Regions from separate parts of the Providencia sp. PROV208 genome, predicted to be linked through region 3. Evidence: predicted binding sites of a transcription regulator. Region 3 holds the regulator's gene; each other region holds the start of a gene.
What was found. Region 3 encodes Fur, which represses iron uptake genes when iron is present. Its sites were predicted from a motif close to ATAATAATGAGAACNACTATCAA; they were not measured.
Positions count from the first base shown of each region.

Region 1: the regulator Fur is predicted to act here: its motif matches at 1,567-1,589, upstream of PR766_RS11085 (TonB-dependent receptor domain-containing protein).
Region 2: the regulator Fur is predicted to act here: its motif matches at 1,987-2,009, upstream of exbB (tonB-system energizer ExbB).
Region 4: the regulator Fur is predicted to act here: its motif matches at 2,540-2,562, upstream of feoA (ferrous iron transporter A).

Region 1 is NZ_JAMPNS010000012.1:180,049-185,288, reverse strand. Features, by position in the region: gene PR766_RS11085 (TonB-dependent receptor domain-containing protein) at 1-1,545, opposite strand, end outside; gene emrA (multidrug efflux MFS transporter periplasmic adaptor subunit EmrA) at 2,023-3,195, shown strand; gene PR766_RS11075 (DHA2 family efflux MFS transporter permease subunit) at 3,200-4,729, shown strand; gene paaY (phenylacetic acid degradation protein PaaY) at 4,783-5,240, opposite strand, start outside.
Region 2 is NZ_JAMPNS010000003.1:241,006-246,245, reverse strand. Features, by position in the region: gene PR766_RS02940 (DedA family protein) at 1-471, opposite strand, end outside; gene metC (cystathionine beta-lyase) at 609-1,793, opposite strand; gene exbB (tonB-system energizer ExbB) at 2,160-3,086, shown strand; gene exbD (TonB system transport protein ExbD) at 3,092-3,523, shown strand; gene yedE (selenium metabolism membrane protein YedE/FdhT) at 4,846-5,240, shown strand, end outside.
Region 3 is NZ_JAMPNS010000010.1:151,748-156,987, forward strand. Features, by position in the region: gene ansB (L-asparaginase 2) at 1-278, shown strand, start outside; gene PR766_RS08550 (bactofilin family protein) at 460-981, opposite strand; gene fur (ferric iron uptake transcriptional regulator) at 1,416-1,862, opposite strand; gene fldA (flavodoxin FldA) at 2,095-2,622, opposite strand; gene ybfE (LexA regulated protein) at 2,776-3,069, opposite strand; gene PR766_RS08570 (type I secretion system permease/ATPase) at 3,243-5,240, opposite strand, start outside.
Region 4 is NZ_JAMPNS010000012.1:137,401-142,640, forward strand. Features, by position in the region: gene PR766_RS10865 (Tex family protein) at 1-2,199, shown strand, start outside; gene feoA (ferrous iron transporter A) at 2,627-2,857, shown strand; gene feoB (Fe(2+) transporter permease subunit FeoB) at 2,917-5,235, shown strand.

The sequences.
Region 1 (5,240 bases), on a different contig from region 3:
TACAGGGTCTTTGTCGCCAGTGTAGTAGCTGGTGAGTTTATTTTTGAAATCGGTATTGAAGAACATGACGCTCGCATTGAAACCAGATTCATGGTCATAGGCGATACCAATTTCTTGGTTGAAGCTTTTTTCCGGTTTCAGATTGTCGTTACCGTAAATGATTCCTTTGCCTTTTTCTGTCGATGTTTTGTAGTTCGGACTAATTTCACGCAGAGTGGGTGCGCGGAAGGCTTGAGATACCCCACCCTTGATGGTGATTTCATCAGTTAGATGGTAAATGGCATAACCGCGTGGGTTCCAGTGGTCACCATAGAATTCATGATGATCTAAACGGATACCACCGGTTAAAATCAGATTTTCAGTGGCAGTAAACTCATCTTCTAAAAACAGTGCGTACTGATCTGCAGTCAGAGAGACATTTTCAGTGGTTTTTGCGCCTGTCGCTGAGGTATCTTTCAGCTTCGCATGCTGGTATTGGGTACCTGCCGTCAAAATATTGTCTGGTAGGAAAGCGACTACTTTACCATCCACGACGGTATTCGTGATTTCAGGTACGCGAGCCTCATAAGCGTAATTATACAACCCTGTTTTCGCGTCTTTGGTTTCTGCTTTCGTTTTGCGTTTGGTCTGTTCTTGGTACACACTCACTTCTGTTTGAATCACATCCCAGTCGCCTTTGTACGTCAGCGCCATATGATTACGGTTATTGTGAGTTTCTGATTTGGTATTATCGCGTTTTACACCATTAAACATGGAGTATTCAGCGAGGGATTTACCGGGTTCAGCATAGCGTTCTTGGGTTGTTCTACCCGCTTCAAATAAGAAGGTTTGGTTTTCCATTGGCGTGAAAGTTAATTTTGCCGTCAGGCTTTTATTATCTTTCTTATCATGACCATCCGGAATTTTATCTTCTTTGCGGTAATCGCCACCGCCATACAGTTGTAGACCTAATTTATCTTTAATCAGCGGACCAGAAAGATAGAAGTTACCATCCATGGAATCACCGCTTTCGCTGTTTTCCTGAATAATTGCCCCTGTAGTGACACTGCCGTGCCACTCATTCGTCACTTTTTTGGTGATGATATTAATGACGCCACCCATGGCATCAGATCCATACAGTGAGGACATAGGTCCACGGATCACTTCGATACGCTCGATAGCTTCAACTGGTGGCATAAAGCCCGCTTCAAAACCACCGCTCCCATTTGGGCGAGATTCGCGGCTATTTTGGCGGCGACCATCCACCAGAATCAGGGTGTATTCACCGGATAATCCGCGAATATTAATGTCTTGTTTGTTGGCGCTGCCGACCACACTCACGCCTTCCACATCCTTGACTGCATCGGCTAAGTCGCGGACGGGTTTGTTTTGTAACTGTTCGGCGGTAATGACGGTCACACTGGCAGGGGCATCACGCAATTGCTGGGAATAACCCGATGCCGTGACAATCATTTTGTCTGAATTTTCTTCTGCTGTGGCGCTAAATGAAGCAATTGCTGCGCAAACACCAGCAGCAAGTAAAGAGTAGTGATAGTGCTTTTTCATATTTTTCCCTAGCGAAACCAAATGATAATGATAATCATAATGCTTGCGAATACTATCACCGATATGGATCGAAAATAAATAATTAGCGTGCTAATTTTTGGGCAAAGTTTGATCGCGGTTAACATTTTTGTGCACGAAGGGATGGTGGTGAAACGCGGTGCGAAGGGGCGAAAATAGAGTTATAAAAGTGATGCGCTATCAATCGTTCATGTCATGGACAAATATCAGCAATTATTTAATCAACATTGATTATCTTATTTAGAGTATTGCTCCAATAATGATTTAATAATTACTTCTTTTTTTGACTGGCATTGATTTTTCGAATTAAAGAATCAATTAAAGATTGATTTAAAACAGAAATTAAAAATTAAAATCGATATTTAGTTAATATAAAACCGTTGGCTATTGCATTATTACGGTGACTTCGTAAAGATAGGATTATTGCTAAAATTAAGTTTATTTTCCTTGAGAGTTATTATGGAACAACCGACAAATTCAATTGAAGAGCATCAGAAAACGAATAAAGAAAATAAAAGAACGCTATGGATGATCATTGCTACGATTATCATCGTTCTATTATTTGTTGCTTATGGTGTCTATTGGTTCTTGGTACTGCGTTTCCAAGAATATACCGACGATGCTTATGTGTCGGGCTTACAAATTCCTATCGTTGCGCAAACCACGGGAAATGTCACACAGGTAAACTTTGAAAATACCGATTTGGTAAAAGCGGGTGATGTGTTGGTGGTGTTGGATAAAACCAATGCACAACTGGCATATGAGCAGGCGAAACATGACTTAGCTTCAACGGTGCGCAAAACCAAGGAGCTGTATATTAATGGCGACCAATACCAAGCCCAGATCCAACAAAATCGTGTCTCGCTTGCGCAAGCGCAAAAAGATTATCAACGCCGTGCTGCATTAGGGCGCAGTGGTACCATTTCAAAAGAAGATTTGCAGCATTCGCAAGAAGCGGTGCAATTGGCGCAAGCCGCATTGGATATTTCAATTCAACAATATAATGCAAACCGCGCGTTGTTGCGTAACACCGCATTGAAAAATCAGCCAGCAGTACAACAAGCCGCAGACAGTGTGCGTAGCGCATGGATCAACTTGCAGCGGACAGAAATAAAAAGCCCCATGACGGGATATGTTTCTCGCCGCAATGTACAGGTGGGTTCACAAGTTAGTTCGCAAAGTTCGTTAATGGCAATTGTGCCTGTTCAGCCAGTGTGGGTCGATGCCAACTTTAAAGAGACCCAGCTCGAAAATGTGCGTATCGGTCAGCCTGTTACCATCAACAGTGATTTTTATGGTAGCAATGTGAGCTATAAAGGTACGGTGGTCGGGTTGGATATGGGAACGGGAAGTGCGTTTTCATTGCTACCAGCGCAAAATGCGACAGGAAACTGGATTAAAGTGGTGCAACGTTTGCCCGTGCGTGTCGAACTTGACCCTGAGCAAGTGGCGAAGTACCCACTACGTATTGGCTTATCAATGAACGTGACCATTGATATTAAAGACCAAAATGGTCCTGTGTTGTCAGAAGTTCAACGTACCACGCCAGCGTTTGAAAGCGATGTGCTTGTACTGAAGTTGAATGACGTAGACCAAGTCATCAACACCATTATTAGCGATAACGCGGATTAGCCCCATGGCCGATATTCAACCGCTAAAAGGCGCCAAATTAGTCTGGGCGACGATTGCCCTATCTCTGGCGACATTTATGCAAGTGCTCGATTCGACGATTGCAAACGTCGCCATTCCAACCATTGCAGGAAACTTGGGAGTGTCGGTCTCTCAAGGAACCTGGGTGATCACCTCATTTGGGGTGTCGAATGCGATTTCTATCGCGATTTCGGGTTTTCTTGCTAAACGGTTTGGTGAGATAAGAGTCTTCCTATGGGCGACGGCACTGTTCACGCTCTTTTCTTTGCTGTGTGGTTTCTCTGACAGCCTTGGTATGCTGATTTTATATCGCGTCTTACAGGGCGCGGTGGCGGGACCGGTTATTCCACTCTCGCAGAGCTTAATCATGCGCTGCTACCCACCTAAAATGCAAAATATGGCACTGGCATTTTGGTCGATGACGATTATCTTAGCGCCTGTTTTTGGTCCTATTTTCGGTGGATATATTAGTGATAATTTCCATTGGAGTTGGATCTTCTTTATGAATATCCCGCTAGGGATCTTCGTGATCATTGTGGGTGCGATCGTTCTTAAAGGAATGGAGTCCAAGGTGATCAAAGTGCCATTTAATGTGATTGGTTTGGCACTGTTATCCGTTGGTGTAGGTTGTTTGCAAGTGCTTCTGGATAAAGGAAAAGAGCTGGGTTGGTTAGCATCCAATGAAATTATCATTTTGGCGGTAATTTCTGCGATTGCCTTAATTTTCTTAGTCATTTGGGAGCTAACGGACAAGAACCCGATTGTTGAATTAGCACTGTTTAAATCTCGTAATTTTACTATCGGCACGATTTCAGTCAGTTTGGCGTATATGGCGTATTTTGGGGCGATTGTCTTATTACCTCAGTTATTGCAGGAAGTGTATGGCTATACAGCGACGTGGGCTGGGTTAGCACTGGCTCCAATTGGTCTTTTACCTGTTTTATTCTCGGCGCCTGTGGCAAAACTATCTGACTTTTTAGACATTCGGTGGATAGTTACCTTCAGTTTTGTGTTCTATGCCATTTGTTTCTTCTGGCGAGCGTACACCTTTGAACCCGCCATGGATTTTACCGCAGTCGTATGGCCGCAATTAGTGCAGGGCATGGCAGTCGCCTGTTTCTTTATGCCGCTCACCACGTTGACCTTGTCAGGGCTGCCTCCAGAAAAATTAGCATCGGCGTCCAGTTTGGCAAACTTTTTCCGTACCTTGGCAGGCTCTATCGGCACATCAATTACCACCACAATGTGGAGCGATCGAGAATCCGTACATCATAGCCAATTAACTGAATTTATTACTGATTATAATCCAGAGTCTCTTGATATGTACCAAAGCATGGCGGCTCATGGTATGACGACGGAGCAAACATCTGGTTTTATTGCCCAGCAGATCACCAGCCAAGGGCTGATTATTGCCGCGAACGAAATTTTTTGGCTATGTGGCTGGGTGTTTATCGCACTGATTGTGACGGTGTGGTTTGCTAAGCCGCCTTTTGGCAGCAAAGCGAATAAATACTAACAGGATAGGGCGCGCGAGTTGTTGGCACGCGCCCTATCTTTTACGGAATAGTTTTACAATCTGGATTTTGGAATGATATCGTCAAATACCAGTTTTGGACGGTTCGGCTCTTCTTCCGCAAGTGGTGTCACTTCTTGGAAAGTATTTAGGCAGCGGGTAACTAACGCTTGGTAATCCAGTGTGCCTTTACTTTTCCATTCAATTTCTTGCTCTGAAAGATTGCGCAGCACTTTGGCTGGTGTACCCACAATTAAACTGTTATCAGGAAATTGCGCATCGGCTTTGATAAATGCGCAAGCCCCAACAATCGAATTTTCGCCAACAACTGCACCATCCATGATGACACTGTTCATGCCGACGAGCGCATTACGTTTGATATGGCAGCCATGCAAAATAGCACCGTGACCAATGTGCCCATCTTCTTCGATGATGGTATCGAATTGCGGAAAACCATGCATCACACAGTTATCCTGCACATTCGCTCCATCTTTAATGATCAAGCGTCCAAAAT
Region 2 (5,240 bases), on a different contig from region 3:
GTTAAATAACTGAAAACGGCGGTGACTAAGGTCGGATAATCCCGCTAACAGTGGTAACAGCGTTCTGACGAATGCCAGGAAACGCCCAATGAGGAGGGCATATAAGCCTTGGCGGTTAAACATATCATTGGCTTTTTTATGATATTCCTCAGGGAGTTGAGAAAGCCAGCGTTTAACAACTTTGGTTTCGCTTAGCCAGCGACCTTGAATAAATCCAAGCCAACACCCTAAGCTGGCGGCAGTTGCTAATAGCAAAATAGTGGGGATAAAGTGTAAAACGCCTTTAGCGATCAACGCGCCAGAAAGCAGTAAAAGGGTATCACCCGGTAAAAATGCAGCGGGGAGCACTCCATTTTCTAAGACAATCACCATGAAGAGAATGGTGTAAATAACCCAAAGCACCTCTGGATTGGAGAGCTTCATAAAATCGTGTTGCCAAAGTGCCAGTACGATTTCGCGTATGACTTCCATAACCGTTCCTGTATCTGCATAAAGCGAATCATTGGGGTCTATCTTACAGGAAAAATTTCAGCCTAGTTTGATTTGTTTAGGGAATTAATTAAAAGGCAGTGATTAACTGCCTAATAATCATGATGAAATGTTGACGCTTAAATACGTTCAAATGCACGCTGTAAATCATCGATAAGATCTTGTGGATGTTCTAACCCAACATGTAGGCGGAAGAATGACCCTGAATCTGGTTGGTAATCATATTGACGCATATTGAGCAAATCTTCTGTTTGATAACCTAAAATCAGAGATTCAAATCCTCCCCATGAATAGCCCATTTTAAAATGACTGAAATGATCGAGAAAATCACTGAATTGTTTAGGTGATAAACGGGATATTAACTGGAATGAAAACAATCCATTGCAGCCGCTAAAGTCGCGTTTAAAAACGGTATGACTGGGATGACTTGGAAGCGCAGGATGAAAAACGTGAGCAACGGATGGGTGCTCTACTAACCAATTTGCGACGGTTAAGCTATTTGATTCATGTTGTTTAAGGCGAGTTGGTAGGGTGTGAAGCCCTCGACCAGCCATATACACGGTATCTGGATCGGCGGTTTGCCCCAATAGATAGGAGTTTTCACGCAATGTTTCAATGCATCGCTGGTTGGCAACTGCCAATCCTAGCATGCCATCCGAATGCCCATTAATATACTTAGTCGCTGATTGAATCGAGATATCCACATCAAACAGAAGCGGTTTGAGTAAAACGCCTGCAGCCCATGTATTGTCGATCATGATAATGATTTCAGGGGATTTCTGACGAACCGCTTTCACAATGGCGGGAAGGTCGTGGACCTCCATCGTAATAGACCCTGGTGACTCTAGAAAGACGATTTTAGTGTTAGGGCGAATTAGATCGGCAATTTTGTCACCAATCAGTGGGTCAAAGTAGTTTGTCTCGACATTGAGACCAGTTAGAATTTTGTCACAAAAATTTTGGGTCGGATCATACGCGGAGCCTGTAACGAGAATATGATCCCCTGCGTTGATGAATGACATGATGGCATTGGTGATCGCCGCTGCACCGGAAGGATAAAGGACACAGCCAGCACCGCACTCTAATTCAGTCATGGCCTCTTGGAATGCAAAATGGGTTTGTGTGCCTCGGCGACCATACATTAAAACACCATTAGCACGGTTACGTACGGCATGTTTTTTATCTTCTACTGAATCAAAAATTACGGAAGAGGTACGTTGAATGACGGGATTGACCCCTTTTTGCGTGAATTTAGGGTTTCTACCAAGGTGTACGAGCTGGGTTTCGGGTCTAATTTTTTTCATTGAGCGATGCCTTATTTACCGATAGAAAATCCAAATGATTGGTTAAGTTATCACCTGACGTTAAATGATTTCAGTTGCTTAACGCAAGAACAAAAGTTGCTAGCTGAATTTTCTTCATTATAACCAGCAAAATCATGATGGCATTGCGTGACCGCTATCAATGACAACGTTGATAGGTCACAAAAAATTGTGAATACTAATGATAATTACTATCAATTCGCGCTGTGTTTGATATTATCTGCACATCTTGACGAAAAGAGATGAATTCGCGAGTCAAATTTCGCTTTTAATGGTTAGTCGATGAATGGCACAATCATCGATATAAATTTTTTTATACAACACAAATAAGAGAGTAAAGGCCAACTGATGCGTAAATTAACAGCTTCTATTCTATTGGCGATCGGCTTAATGGGCACAGCATCCGCGGAAACAACACCCGCTGCCACTCCTAGTACACCAGTAGCAAGCCAAGGTTCAACAGCAACCCCTGTCAATACGACTTCCACACCTGAATCAGCGTCTACACCAGTGGTAGCAACTGAGACTGTCATTACGAATACCGCAGTCACTGAAAACGTGGAAATTGCTACAGAAGCTCATGGCGGTGGTTTTGACCAAGATTTATCTGTTTGGGGTATGTACCAGAACGCAGACGTCGTTGTGAAAACGGTTATGATCGGTCTGTTACTCGCATCAGTGATCACATGGGCATTATTCTTATCTAAGGGAAGCGAAATTTTAGTTGCGCGTCGTCGTTTAAAAGACGAAGCCAAAGCAATCGCCGAAGTAAAATCCCTTGATGAAGCGGTTTCGATCGCTGATGGATTTAAAGCGAACAGTATTACACGTATGTTATTAGCGGAAGCGACAACAGAAAGAGCACTTTCTGCGAGTAGCCAAGATCTGTCAGGAATCAAAGATCGTACTGCCTTTCGCTTAGAGCGCTCGGTCGCTGCAATCAGTCGCTATATGGGGCGTGGTAATGGTTATTTAGCGACAATCGGTGCGATTTCTCCATTTGTGGGTCTGTTCGGTACAGTGTGGGGGATCATGAACAGCTTTATCGGTATCGCCCATTCTCAAACGACAAACTTAGCGGTTGTTGCTCCAGGAATTGCAGAAGCGCTACTTGCGACAGCAATTGGTTTGATCGCGGCGATTCCTGCGGTCGTGATTTACAATATTTTTGCTCGGATGATCAATAACTACCGTGGTCAAGTGGGCGATGTTGCTGCACAGGCAGCGTTGTTACTGGGGCGTGACCTCGATCTGGCAAACAGCAAAGCAAGGTAATCATTATGGCAATGCGTTTAGGTGACGAACAAGACGATAGCGGTGAAATGCATGAAATCAACGTAACACCGTTTATCGATGTTATGTTGGTTCTGCTGATTATCTTTATGGTTGCAGCGCCACTGGCTACCGTTGATATTAAAGTTGATTTACCTGCTTCCACGGCGAAGCCTCAGCCTCGACCTGAAAAGCCAGTATTCTTAACGGTGAAGTCAGATAGTCAGTTATTTATTGGTGAACAAGCAGTTACGAAAGAGCAATTGGGCTCAACGTTAGATCAAGCGACGAATACCAATAAAGAAACTACCATCTTTTTCCAAGCAGACAAGAGCGTAGATTATGAGACCATGATGGATGTGATGAACGCATTACGTCAATCAGGATATCTCAAGATTGGCCTAGTCGGGATGGAAGCAACAGCCGCTAGCGCTAAATAGCGGCTCGTAATCATGCGTTTTATCTCAGTAGCACGTGTGGGCATCATGACACTGATGTTTTGAGATAAAACGTATTTTCATATCAATACTTTTTTCACGCCAAGCTTCTTGCATATCTTTGCAATATTTCTGATAAAAACTGTTGTTTATCTTTATAGTTTCATAAATAAAACGTTCAATTTTATTCTGTATTTCTTAAAATTTTATTTAAGTTAGAGTAATTTTAAATCCTGCCGAGATAAAATTCTTATCAAATAAGAAATGAAGAAGGTTAATTGAAAATAAACCATTTATATTGTATGGGATTATTCATGAGGGGAGTAAGAGTAGTAAATACTCCAATTAAGGGTATTGATTCGGCGGGGAGCAATGTGGGTTTCAGTGGAACTTACTGATTATTAGAGTGAAGTATAAGAAATGTATACACTCTATTCAAAACAGATGTATAGTTAACCAGCTAAAGCCTAGCTTACAAAAGGTAAAAAATAATTAATATATTTCACCTGAATTGAAAGGATAAAAAAGAGAGTAAATTAACGAGTTTATTTTATTAATATAAGTGTTATTAATAAAACAATGTTAAATCACCTTAAATAATGAAATATAAATATGTAATTGCTGTTATAAATATCACCTTGATGATTTCATTATCAGCAAAAAGCTTATCAAATTGTTATTTAACTATTTTTTGTTTATTTTTTGGTTTTGCTTAAATAAAATAAAAAAACACTTGCGCAACATTTCATGGGCGCTATAATGCAGGCAATAACATTTTGAAATACTTTTTAATAATTTTTTACTTCGAGTTTTTTATTTTTTAAATTTACTAATGCTAGGGAATAAATAAAGTTATAATTGATGTTTGATTAAGCTTTATATTAAAAATAAATATAACCAGTCAGACTCGAATGTATCGTATTAAGTTGTTAGAAGTGGATTTTGAATGTTATTACTGAAGTCAAATGGGCTGACTTTAGACTACACAGCAAAGATGTAATAAAAAATAATTTCATATTATACTCCTCTATAAATAATATAAGACTACATTTCCATGCGCCATCATTAAGATGGCGTTTTTTTTAGTTTTTTTACTAGAAAAATGCTGAGTATGTGATCAGATTTCATGTGAAAAAATACGCAATAGACTCAGAGTAAAGCTTGAATCTAAATCAATTTTTCTAAGAATATTCACAGTTTGTTATTTAATGATAAAAAGTAACAGAGTATGATGTGCACCTCTTCGCTGTGGGGCTTTTATCAACATATCATACAACGGCGGAATTCTTTGCCAGGTACTGGCTTGAATCACTTTGGAAGTAAAAATGACTTGGTCTGAGTTTAAATCTCACTATCTCATCGGTTTTTGGAAACCGTTGCCTGCGGTGATCGCAGCAGGTATTTTATCGACGTATTATTTTGGCTTAACGGGAACATTTTGGGCGGTAACTGGTGAATTTACTCGCTGGGGTGGACACATCATGCAGTTATTTGGTGCTCATCCAGAAGAGTGGGGTTACTTCAAAGTTATTGGTTTCCAAGGTTCACCCCTAGATAGAATTGATGGCGTGATGATTATCGGTATGTTTGCAGGTTGTTTTGCCGCGGCGCTCTGGGCAAATAACGTGAAAATTCGCATGCCACAACATCGCATCCGTATATTCCAAGCTATCCTTGGCGGTATTATCGCTGGATTTGGCGCCCGTCTAGCGATGGGATG
Region 3 (5,240 bases):
GAGTTAAAGGTATCGTCAGTGCGGGGGTAGGTAACGGCAATATGTATAAGACCATTTTTGATGCACTCGCGAATGCGGCAAAAGAAGATGTGGTTGTTGTGCGTTCTAGCCGAGTTCCAACAGGCTATACAACACGTAATGCTGAAGTGAATGACAATGAATATGGCTTTGTGGCTTCCGAAAGACTAAATCCACAAAAATCACGCGTATTATTACAATTAGCACTGACTCAAACAAAAGATCCGAAAAAGATTCAAGAAATGTTTGAGCAATATTAATTCTCTAAGAATAGGCGGCAGAAATGTCGCCTTGATTATGTTTTTATAACTACATCTAGAATGTGTTTCTTGATTGATAATCACATTTAAATAATCAAAATAACTCGATAATAAATTCCTATAAGATAGGTAATAAAGTTTATTATCGAGTATTTATGTATCATATATTTAACAAAATTAATTATAAAGCACCGACTTCGGGCGTTTGAGGATCGGATTTTTCTTGCTTATTTTTTTCTTTAAATGCAGTTACGTTTCCTGTCGATTGTGTGGCAGATTTAACTTCAGCAAGCCCAGAAAATATTCCGCCTTTTTTGATGGATAAATTCGAATAGCGGATAGTCCCATAAATTTCGCCATTGGTATCAATGCTGATGGTTTCCGAAATACATTCCCCTTCAACTTTACCGTTTACCCACAATTCATTACTCGTAATATTGCCGGTAACATGCCCATTTTGCATAATTTTTACGGTGTTATTTTTGCCAGTAATATTACCAATCACAGTACCATAAATATGCACTTGCTCATTGGAGGTCACATTGCCTTCAAATACGACATCTTTGGCAATGATAGTATTGGTTTTTTCTTCACTGACCGTCGGTGATGATACTTGCATTTTTTCCTCAGCGATCTGTTGAATGATTTCTTCTTTATTGATAGTGGGAGTGGGCTCTGGTTTGTTTTGTTTTTTATTGAACATGTGACTAACCTTTTTGAAATTGAAGTATAGAACCAAACAAATGATTGAAGATATAAAGGCAAGAGATGCCACAACGGTATATCTAAAAAACCACGCTATCAAAGTAAGAAACCAGAAGAAAAAACTTATGTTCAAAAACAGATAGGCTTTTTTCATCTTTTAATCTCTTACACATAAATTTAAGCATCAGTATAAATTAAAATAACACATAACAAATTAAAGAATAGAGGATGATTTTAGTTTTATCTGAAGAAATAAAGGCATGAGTTTTTAAAAAATAGTCGTTATTTTTCAGATATAGAATGGAAATAGGGAGATGTTAAGATGGGTTAAATAAAAATACCCACAATGAACATTAAGTGGGTATTCTCAGCATTAAATCACGTCTTAATTAAATCGCTTCCTTTAAAAGAAAGAAGCGATTGATAATGTGATTATTTTGCTTCGTGTGCTTCAGTATTTTCGCGACAATTACCTTCAGCGCAGTGACCATACAGATATAAACTGTGGTTAGACAGTTTAATACCGTGACGTGCAGCGATATCATGCTGGCGTTTTTCGATTGATTCGTCTGTAAATTCGATAACCTTGCCACAATCTAAACAAATTAGGTGGTCATGGTGATGTTGCTGAGTTAATTCAAATACGGATTTTCCACCTTCGAAATTGTGACGTGTCACAATACCAGCATCATCAAATTGGTTTAATACGCGATAGACAGTTGCTAATCCGATTTCTTCACCAATATCAATCAGCTTCTTGTAGAGATCTTCCGCACTGACGTGATGGCACTCAGGCTCCTGAAGTACTTCCAAAATCTTCAATCTTGGAAGAGTGACTTTGAGTCCTGCATTTTTCAATGCTTTATTATTGTCTGTCATGCGGGCTTGTCCTGTATTTTAAATCATAAATTTAACAATAATGAGACGTTTTTAACAAAAATCCAGTTGTCTTCTAAACTGATTTACAATTATAGGCATGGAAAATAAAAATAGAAACCATGCATTGTCTCATTATTTTGATTCGAGCTTAAAAGCGAGTCCCTTAATATGGTGGACGAATGAGCCATCATATCTAACAGTGCTCGCTTTTAATTGACAATCAATGTCATTATTAGCCAAGGATTTCAGCCAGCGACATCTCTTCAGAGATCTGTTTAACCCAAGCATTAACACGCTCTTCGGTAAGCTCTGGTTGACGATCTTCATCGATAGCAAGACCGATAAAGTGAGTATCATCAGCCATACCTTTAGAGGCTTCAAAGTGGTAGCCTTCTGTTGGCCAGTGTCCCACAATGACTGCGCCGCGGGGCTCAATGATGTCACGGATGGTACCCATCGCATCACAGAAATATTCTGCGTAGTCTTCTTGGTCTCCACAACCAAACAGCGCGACAAGTTTACCGTCAAAATCAATTTCTTCTAATGTTGGGAAAAAATCATCCCAATCACATTGAGCTTCACCGTAATACCACGTCGGGATGCCGAGAAGTAGGATATCAAATGCTTCGATATCTTCTTTGCTGCACTTAGCAATATCGTGAACTTCTGCAACATCTTTGCCTAATCTTTCTTGGATCATTTTGGCAATATTTTCTGTGTTACCTGTGTCACTTCCGAAGAAAATGCCTATAACTGCCATAAATTGATTAACCTCTTGTTTTTCTAGCAGCGAGTTTAACTTATTGATTCTACTAGAATTAAAAATAGAACGAAAATAGGTAAAATTTGCGCCTTATTTTGGCGAAAAAAACGGTGTTAGTCTGTCAAATTTGTGTGATTCATTCAGACACAGCTAGTGGTCAATTGTCTCACTAACCTGCTCAAGTTGAGCCATCAAAATTTCTTCAATTAGCTCACTTCGGCTTATATTTTTCTCTTCAGCTAATTGGTTTAAGACTGCGACAGCGTCTTCATTTAATTTCAGCTCAACTCGACGCAGTCCTTTGACTTTATCCCGTTTGAGCTGATTTCGTTTGTTAATTCTTAATTGTTCATCCCGCGACAACGGGCTAGTTTTTGGTCGCCCAGGCCTGCGTTCTTCTGCGAACAAATCCAGTGTCGTGCGATCAGTTTGTTCTTTTGCCATATCTACTATTGCTAACGGAAGGGGTGTGCCAGTATTTCAGCGCGCAATGATACCCTAGCTGAATCCCTAGTACCATAGGTGCATACCCAGCTAATTCATCTAATAGATTAAAAAAAAAGCACTTTTAAGAAAAAAGCATCACCCAACGAGGGGGAGATGCTTTTTTGTTCAGGTCAACGAGTCTGCTGCTGCCATAAATTTGCATAAATGCCATTCAATTTAAGAAGGTTTTCATGGGCTTCCGTTTCAGTCACTTCCCCATTGCAAATCACGTAAATTTTATCGGCGTTCATGATGGTATTGAGACGGTGGGCGATGCTAATCACCGTTCTACCTTGTGAAATTAATGGCATGTTTTGCATGATGGCAGATTCCGATTCGTAATCTAATGCGGATGTAGCCTCATCAAGAATTAAAATATCGGGCTCAGTAATTAATGCTCGAGCTAACGCAATGCGCTGACGCTGCCCGCCTGAAAGATTTAACCCTTTTTCAGATAAATGATAATTAAAATTATTAGGCAATGACATAATAAATTCATACGCACCTGCAAGTTTTGCTGCATGAATTAATTGTTGCTCATTTGCTTGTGGGTAACTTAAACGAATATTTTCTGCAATTGTTCCGACAAACAATGTGCTTTCTTGTAGCACGACACTCATTCGACGACGCAATGCCACTGTATCGGCAACGGCTAAATCCATTCCATCCACAATAACTTGCCCATGTTGAGGAACATATAATCGCTGTAATAGTTTTGTTAGCGTGCTTTTCCCCGAGCCAGAAGGACCCGTGATACCAATAAATTCTCCCGCCTTGATGGATAAACAGAGATTATTAAGGACTTCAGGGGTTTCTGGTTGGTAACGAAACCGGATGTTTTGAAACTGAATCTCGCCTTGAATAGCGGCGGAGCTAGCAATGCCTTGGCGCTCATTTTCAATAGGTTTATCAAGAATATCACCGACGCGACGAAGGGAAATGATCGTATGCTGAAAATCTTGCCAAATTTGAGCAAAGCGCAAAATGGGTTGAGTTACATGGGCGCTAAGCATATTAAAGGCGACAAGCTCCCCTGGAGTAATGTTGCCTGCTAGCACCTCGTTCACGCCAATCCACAGTAAAATCGCAGTAGTAATTTTACTCACTAATGTCATCAATTGCGTTGCAACCACGCTGCGCATGGATACTTTAAAGCCTTGCATCAATTGTTGACTGAGTAATTTCTGCCAACGCCTAAAAAAATATTTCTCTGTTGCGGTAGTTTTTAGGGTTTCAATCCCCGTAATGGATTCAGTTAAAAACGTAAGGCCATTTTCATCAGCTTGGTAAGATTTTTCTGTCTGTTGACGAATAATGGGACCTAAAATCATCCATAAAATAAAAAAGACGCCCATAGAACCGACGAGAGTCCAAGTCATTATGTCACTATACGAAAATAAGACGGCGACAAACAGGATCACAAAAATAAAGTCAATGAACAGCATAAGTGTTGAACCAGTCAAAAATTGACGGATATGCGCTAATTCACGGACACGAGCAATAATTTTTCCTGTTGGTCTTAACTTAAAATAATTAAGCGGTAACGCCATTAAATGGCGATAGAGTTTACCGGATAACTCTGCACTAATTTGTGTGCTGGTATGGCTGAAGATTTTATTACGAATAAAGCTATAAATAGGCTCTGCAATTGCAATGGCGAGTATGCCAAGCGCAAGAATGTGCAAATTAGGTAGGCTTCGTCCAACCAGCACTTTATCAATCAGATTTTGAAATAGTAGCGGGCTGATTAATGCAAATAGTTGCACAATTGCCGCTAGGATAAAGACATTTTTGAGTTTAAAACGCTGGCGAATAATAGAGGGAATAAACCAGCTAATACCAAATGCCCTTTTTTGTTCTGTCTCCAATTGTTCTTTAATTAGAATCACGGAGTAATGAACATCAACAGAATTATCCCACGGTTCTACGCTGTCACCTTGTGGCGTGATGACGGTGAGTGGTGAGTTTTGAGTAATAATATGCCAACGTTGGTTGATTAATATTAAGGCTGGTAATGGAATATTTTGCATTTGTTGTTGAGTCAAGGACACATGCTGTGTTTCATAACCAATAATTTGTGCACATTCTCTGAGTTCTAAATCTGTTGGTGAATCACCCTGCATACCAAT
Region 4 (5,240 bases), on a different contig from region 3:
GGGGGATTGGATGATACTCAGCTACGTCAGCTAGAGAGCCGTTTAGGGTATTTGAGAGAGTTAAACGACCGTAAGCAAACCATTCTAAAATCTATTGATGAACAAGGTAAACTTACCCCAGAACTCGCTTCTGCCATCAATACCACGCTGAATAAAACCGAACTCGAAGATCTCTACCTTCCTTACAAGCCAAAACGCCGCACTCGTGGACAAATCGCAATCGAAGCTGGCTTAGAACCACTAGCTGATACGCTATGGCACGATCCAAGCCAGTCACCTGACGAACTTGCCCAGAACTATGTGGATGCTGAGAAAGGCGTGGCTGACACCAAAGCTGCTCTCGATGGCGCTCGTTATATTTTAATGGAGCGTTTCGCCGAAGATGCCATCCTATTAGCGAAAGTTAGGGATTATATTTGGAAGAATGCCCACATCGTTTCTGTTGTGGCTGATGGGAAACAAACCGAAGGTGTGAAGTTTAGTGACTATTTTGATCACCATGAGCCTGTTGCTCACGTCCCTTCACACCGCGCATTAGCGATGTTCCGAGGACGCAATGAAGGTGTCTTACAGCTGTCTCTTAACTGTGATCCCCAGTTTGAAGAGCCGCCAAAAGAGAGCTACTGCGAAGAAATTATTACTCGTCACCTTGATGTGCGTTTAAACAATGCACCCGCTGACCAATGGCGTAAAGCCGTCATCAGCTGGACTTGGCGAGTCAAAGTGCTTCTGCACTTAGAAACCGAAATCATGAGTACTCTGCGTGAGAAAGCAGAAGAAGAAGCAATTAACGTATTTGCTCGTAACCTCAGTGACTTACTGATGGCAGCTCCCGCAGGTATGCGCGCCACTATGGGTCTCGATCCAGGTTTACGTACTGGCGTCAAAGTTGCCGTGGTTGATGCAACAGGTAAAGTCATGGCAACTGACACCATTTACCCGCATACAGGTCAAGCTGCCAAAGCCGCCACTATCGTTGCAGCATTGTGCCAGAAATACCAAGTCGAACTCGTGGCAATTGGTAATGGCACCGCCTCACGAGAAACTGAGCGTTTCTTCGCTGAGGTGCAAAAACAATACCCAGAAGTCACTGCGCAAAAAGTTATTGTCAGTGAAGCTGGCGCATCCGTTTATTCTGCTTCTGAGCTAGCAGCATTAGAGTTTCCTGACTTAGACGTATCCTTACGAGGCGCGGTTTCTATCGCTCGTCGCTTGCAAGACCCATTGGCTGAACTCGTGAAAATCGATCCGAAATCTATCGGTGTGGGTCAGTATCAACATGACGTGAGCCAAACACAGTTAGCACGTAAATTAGATGCCGTGGTTGAAGATTGTGTAAACTCTGTCGGCGTAGACCTTAATACGGCATCCGTCGCGCTCCTCACTCGCGTGGCTGGCTTGAGTAAAATGATTGCCCAAAATGTCGTCGATTGGCGTGATGCGAATGGTCAATTCAATGACAGAAAACAGTTACTCAAAGTCGCTCGTTTAGGTCCTAAAGCCTTTGAACAGTGTGCAGGGTTCTTGCGTATCACCAATGGTGATAACCCTCTGGATGCATCAACTGTTCACCCTGAAGCCTACCCAATTGTCGAAAAAATCCTTGAAGTCGTTCGCCAACCATTGAAAGAGATCATGGGCAATTCCCAAGTATTAAATAGCCTAAGCCCTCGAGAATTTACGACTGAGCAATTTGGGGTTCCTACCGTTACTGACATTATTAAAGAACTCGAAAAACCAGGTCGCGATCCGCGCCCTGAGTTTAAAACAGCGACCTTTGCTGAAGGCGTTGAAACCATGAATGACCTAACACCGGGTATGATCCTAGAAGGCGCAGTGACTAATGTCACTAACTTCGGTGCATTCGTCGATATTGGTGTTCATCAGGATGGGCTAGTCCATATTTCATCCCTATCCAACAGCTATGTTGAAGATCCTCACAAGGTGGTTAAAACAGGGGATATAGTGAAAGTGAAAGTGCTGGATGTGGATATTGCACGTAAGCGCATTGCGCTCACTATGCGCTTAGATGAGCAAGCTGGTGACGGTAATAGCGCGCCTCGTAGCGCTGCACCTGCACAGGATAGAAATACCCGTAAAGCGCCAGCACCAAGAGGCAATGCTCGCGGCAACAGCTCAAACGCGGGTAACAGTGCGATGGGTGATGCACTGGCTGCGGCTTTTGGTAAAAAGCGTTAACCCCTTCATGCCCTTACTATTTAGGTAAGGGCATTTATCACAACCTATTCAGTCAATAACGGAATACTTCTTCCAAATCTATTCTATTTATTAACTAAAAATAAATTAATTAATTCAATTTATTATCTGTATTCCGTCTTATTTAATGATGTTAATTAACAACATTAACACCTTTTTTTATTTTAAAAAAACTGCCAACTAAATCCCTTTTTGATCCATATCATTTAATCTTGCGGGAAAAAGAGGCTAAATATAACAAATGGTAGATGATTATGATTCTCATTGTTAATTAGATTTAATTTTATCTTCCATACTATTTCTTTTAAAGACGCACAAATTTATAATAATAATTATCAATATTATTCTTAATAACACCATCTATGATTTAACAGTTAAATCATAGAATAAACAGTAATTGGAAGGTACCATGTCCATACTTCCCCAATGCAGTTATAAAATACTTGGCTTTTCACCAGAGATAAGTCCAGCCTATCGCCAAAAATTACTCTCCCTTGGTCTACTTCCAGGCTCAGTATTTAAAGTGGTACGTTTAGCGCCGTTTGGTGACCCCGTACAAATAGAAACTCACCGCGTCAGCTTGGTATTACGCAAAAAAGATTTGGCATTGATTAACTTAGATGAAGTGCATACAAATTAATTATTCTTTGCATTTATTCCAATAAAGATTTTCATTTTTCACGACTGGCATACAACACTATGAAACCATTAACTATCGGCCTTATTGGTAACCCTAACGCAGGTAAAACAACCTTGTTTAACCAGTTAACAGGATCACGCCAGCGTGTCGGTAACTGGGCTGGCGTTACCGTTGAGCGTAAAGTTGGACGTTTCCAAACGCCTGAACACAAGATTGAACTTGTTGATTTACCGGGTACTTACTCACTCACAACCATTTCAGAGCAAACTTCACTTGATGAACAAATCGCCTGCTACTTTATTTTAAGTGGTGAAGCCGACATGTTGATCAACGTTGTCGATGCCTCAAACCTCGAGCGTAACTTATACCTAACATTACAGCTGGTCGAGCTCGGCGTTCCCTGCATCGTTGCGCTGAATATGCTGGATATCGCCGAAAGCCAACATATTGATATTGATGTTAAACAACTGGAAAAACAGCTGGGCTGCCCTGTTATCCCAATGGTTTCCACACGGGCTACGGGTCTCGAAAAACTCAAACAAGCTATTGATAGCCATCCACAAAATAGTCAACAAGCTCTAGTTCAATACCCGCCACAACTTTTACAAACCGTCGATACACTTTCTGAGCAAATCTCTGCTCAGCAATTTAGCCAACAACAGCGCCGTTGGTTAGCATTACAGATCTTGGAAGGCGATATTTATAGTCGTCAACGCGCTAACATCTCTGAGCAAGTGCTCGCTGAAACGCGCACCAAACTCAAAGAGACGTTACAAGAAGAACCAGAGTTATTAATTGCTGATGCGCGTTATCAATCTATCGCCACGATCTGTCATGCTGCGATTAATAACAGTGAAGCTGAACCGAATAAACTCACGCAGACCCTAGATAAATTTATCTTGAACCGCTGGCTGGGCGTACCTATCTTTTTATTTGTGATGTATCTGATGTTCGTCCTTGCTATCAATATTGGTGGTGCTTTGCAGCCGTTCTTTGAAGGGGCGTCAGAAGCTATTTTTATTCATGGTATCCAATGGATTGGTGCAACAGCAAACTTCCCAGAATGGTTGACTGTTTTCTTAGCTCAAGGCGTCGGTGGCGGTATCAACACCGTCCTGCCTCTCGTACCACAAATCGGTATGATGTACCTGTTTTTATCTATCTTAGAAGACTCCGGCTATATGGCTCGTGCGGCTTTTGTCATGGATAGATTAATGCAAGCCCTTGGTTTACCTGGCAAGTCTTTCGTTCCGCTGATTGTCGGATTCGGTTGTAACGTTCCTTCTATCATGGGTGCTAGAACGTTAGATGCACCTCGTGAACGCCTTATTACCGTCCTGATGGCGCCATTTATGTCCTGTGGTGCTCGCTTAGCCATCTTTGCTGTATTCGCAGCGGCTTTCTTTGGCAAAAATGGCGCGAGTGTCGTGTTCTCTCTGTACCTTCTTGGTATTGTCGTCGCAATCCTGACAGGCTTATTGCTCAAACACACCCTAATGCGTGGAGAAGCCTCACCCTTTGTGATGGAACTACCGGTCTACCACGTCCCTCATACCAAAACGTTACTCATTCAAACTTGGCAGCGTTTAAAGGGCTTTGTGGTTCGTGCAGGTAAGGTGATTGTCGTAGCAAGTATTTTTATCGGGGCACTTAACAGTTTCTCCTTATCTGGTAAGCCTGTTGATAATATTAATGACTCTGCGCTTGCCTCTGTCAGTAAAGTCATCACGCCAGTATTACAGCCAATCGGTGTACACAGTGACAACTGGCAGGCTACCGTTGGATTGATTACAGGTGCAATGGCAAAAGAAGTGGTCGTCGGTACATTAAATACGCTGTACACCGCGGAAGCGATTACCAATGAGCCTTTTGATGCAACATCTTTTGATCTACTCGATGAGTTAGAATCTGCTGTTGCAGATACTTGGGATAGCTTGAAAGAAACCTTCTCCATTAGCGCACTTTCCAATCCTATTGAAGCGAGTATGGGAGATGCTGAAATGGCTACAGGTTCGATGGGAACGATGGCCGCTAAATTTGGTACCGATATTGCCGCCTATAGCTACTTAATCTTTGTACTGTTATATGTACCTTGCGTGTCAGTAATGGGAGCTATCGCTCGAGAAACCAACAAAAGCTGGATGACTTTCTCGATTCTTTGGGGACTGAACGTTGCTTATAGCTTAGCTGCCTTGTTCTACCAAACCGCGACATTTAACGAGCATCCGCAAAGTAGTTTGATAACGATAAGTGCCGTTATCATATTTAATATTGTGTTGATTACGGTTCTACGTCGTGTGCGAAGTCGCGTTACCTTCAATATTAAATCAAAAACAGCACAGCAGTGTTCTGGTTGCTCTAACAATAGTTGTCACTAAGGAAA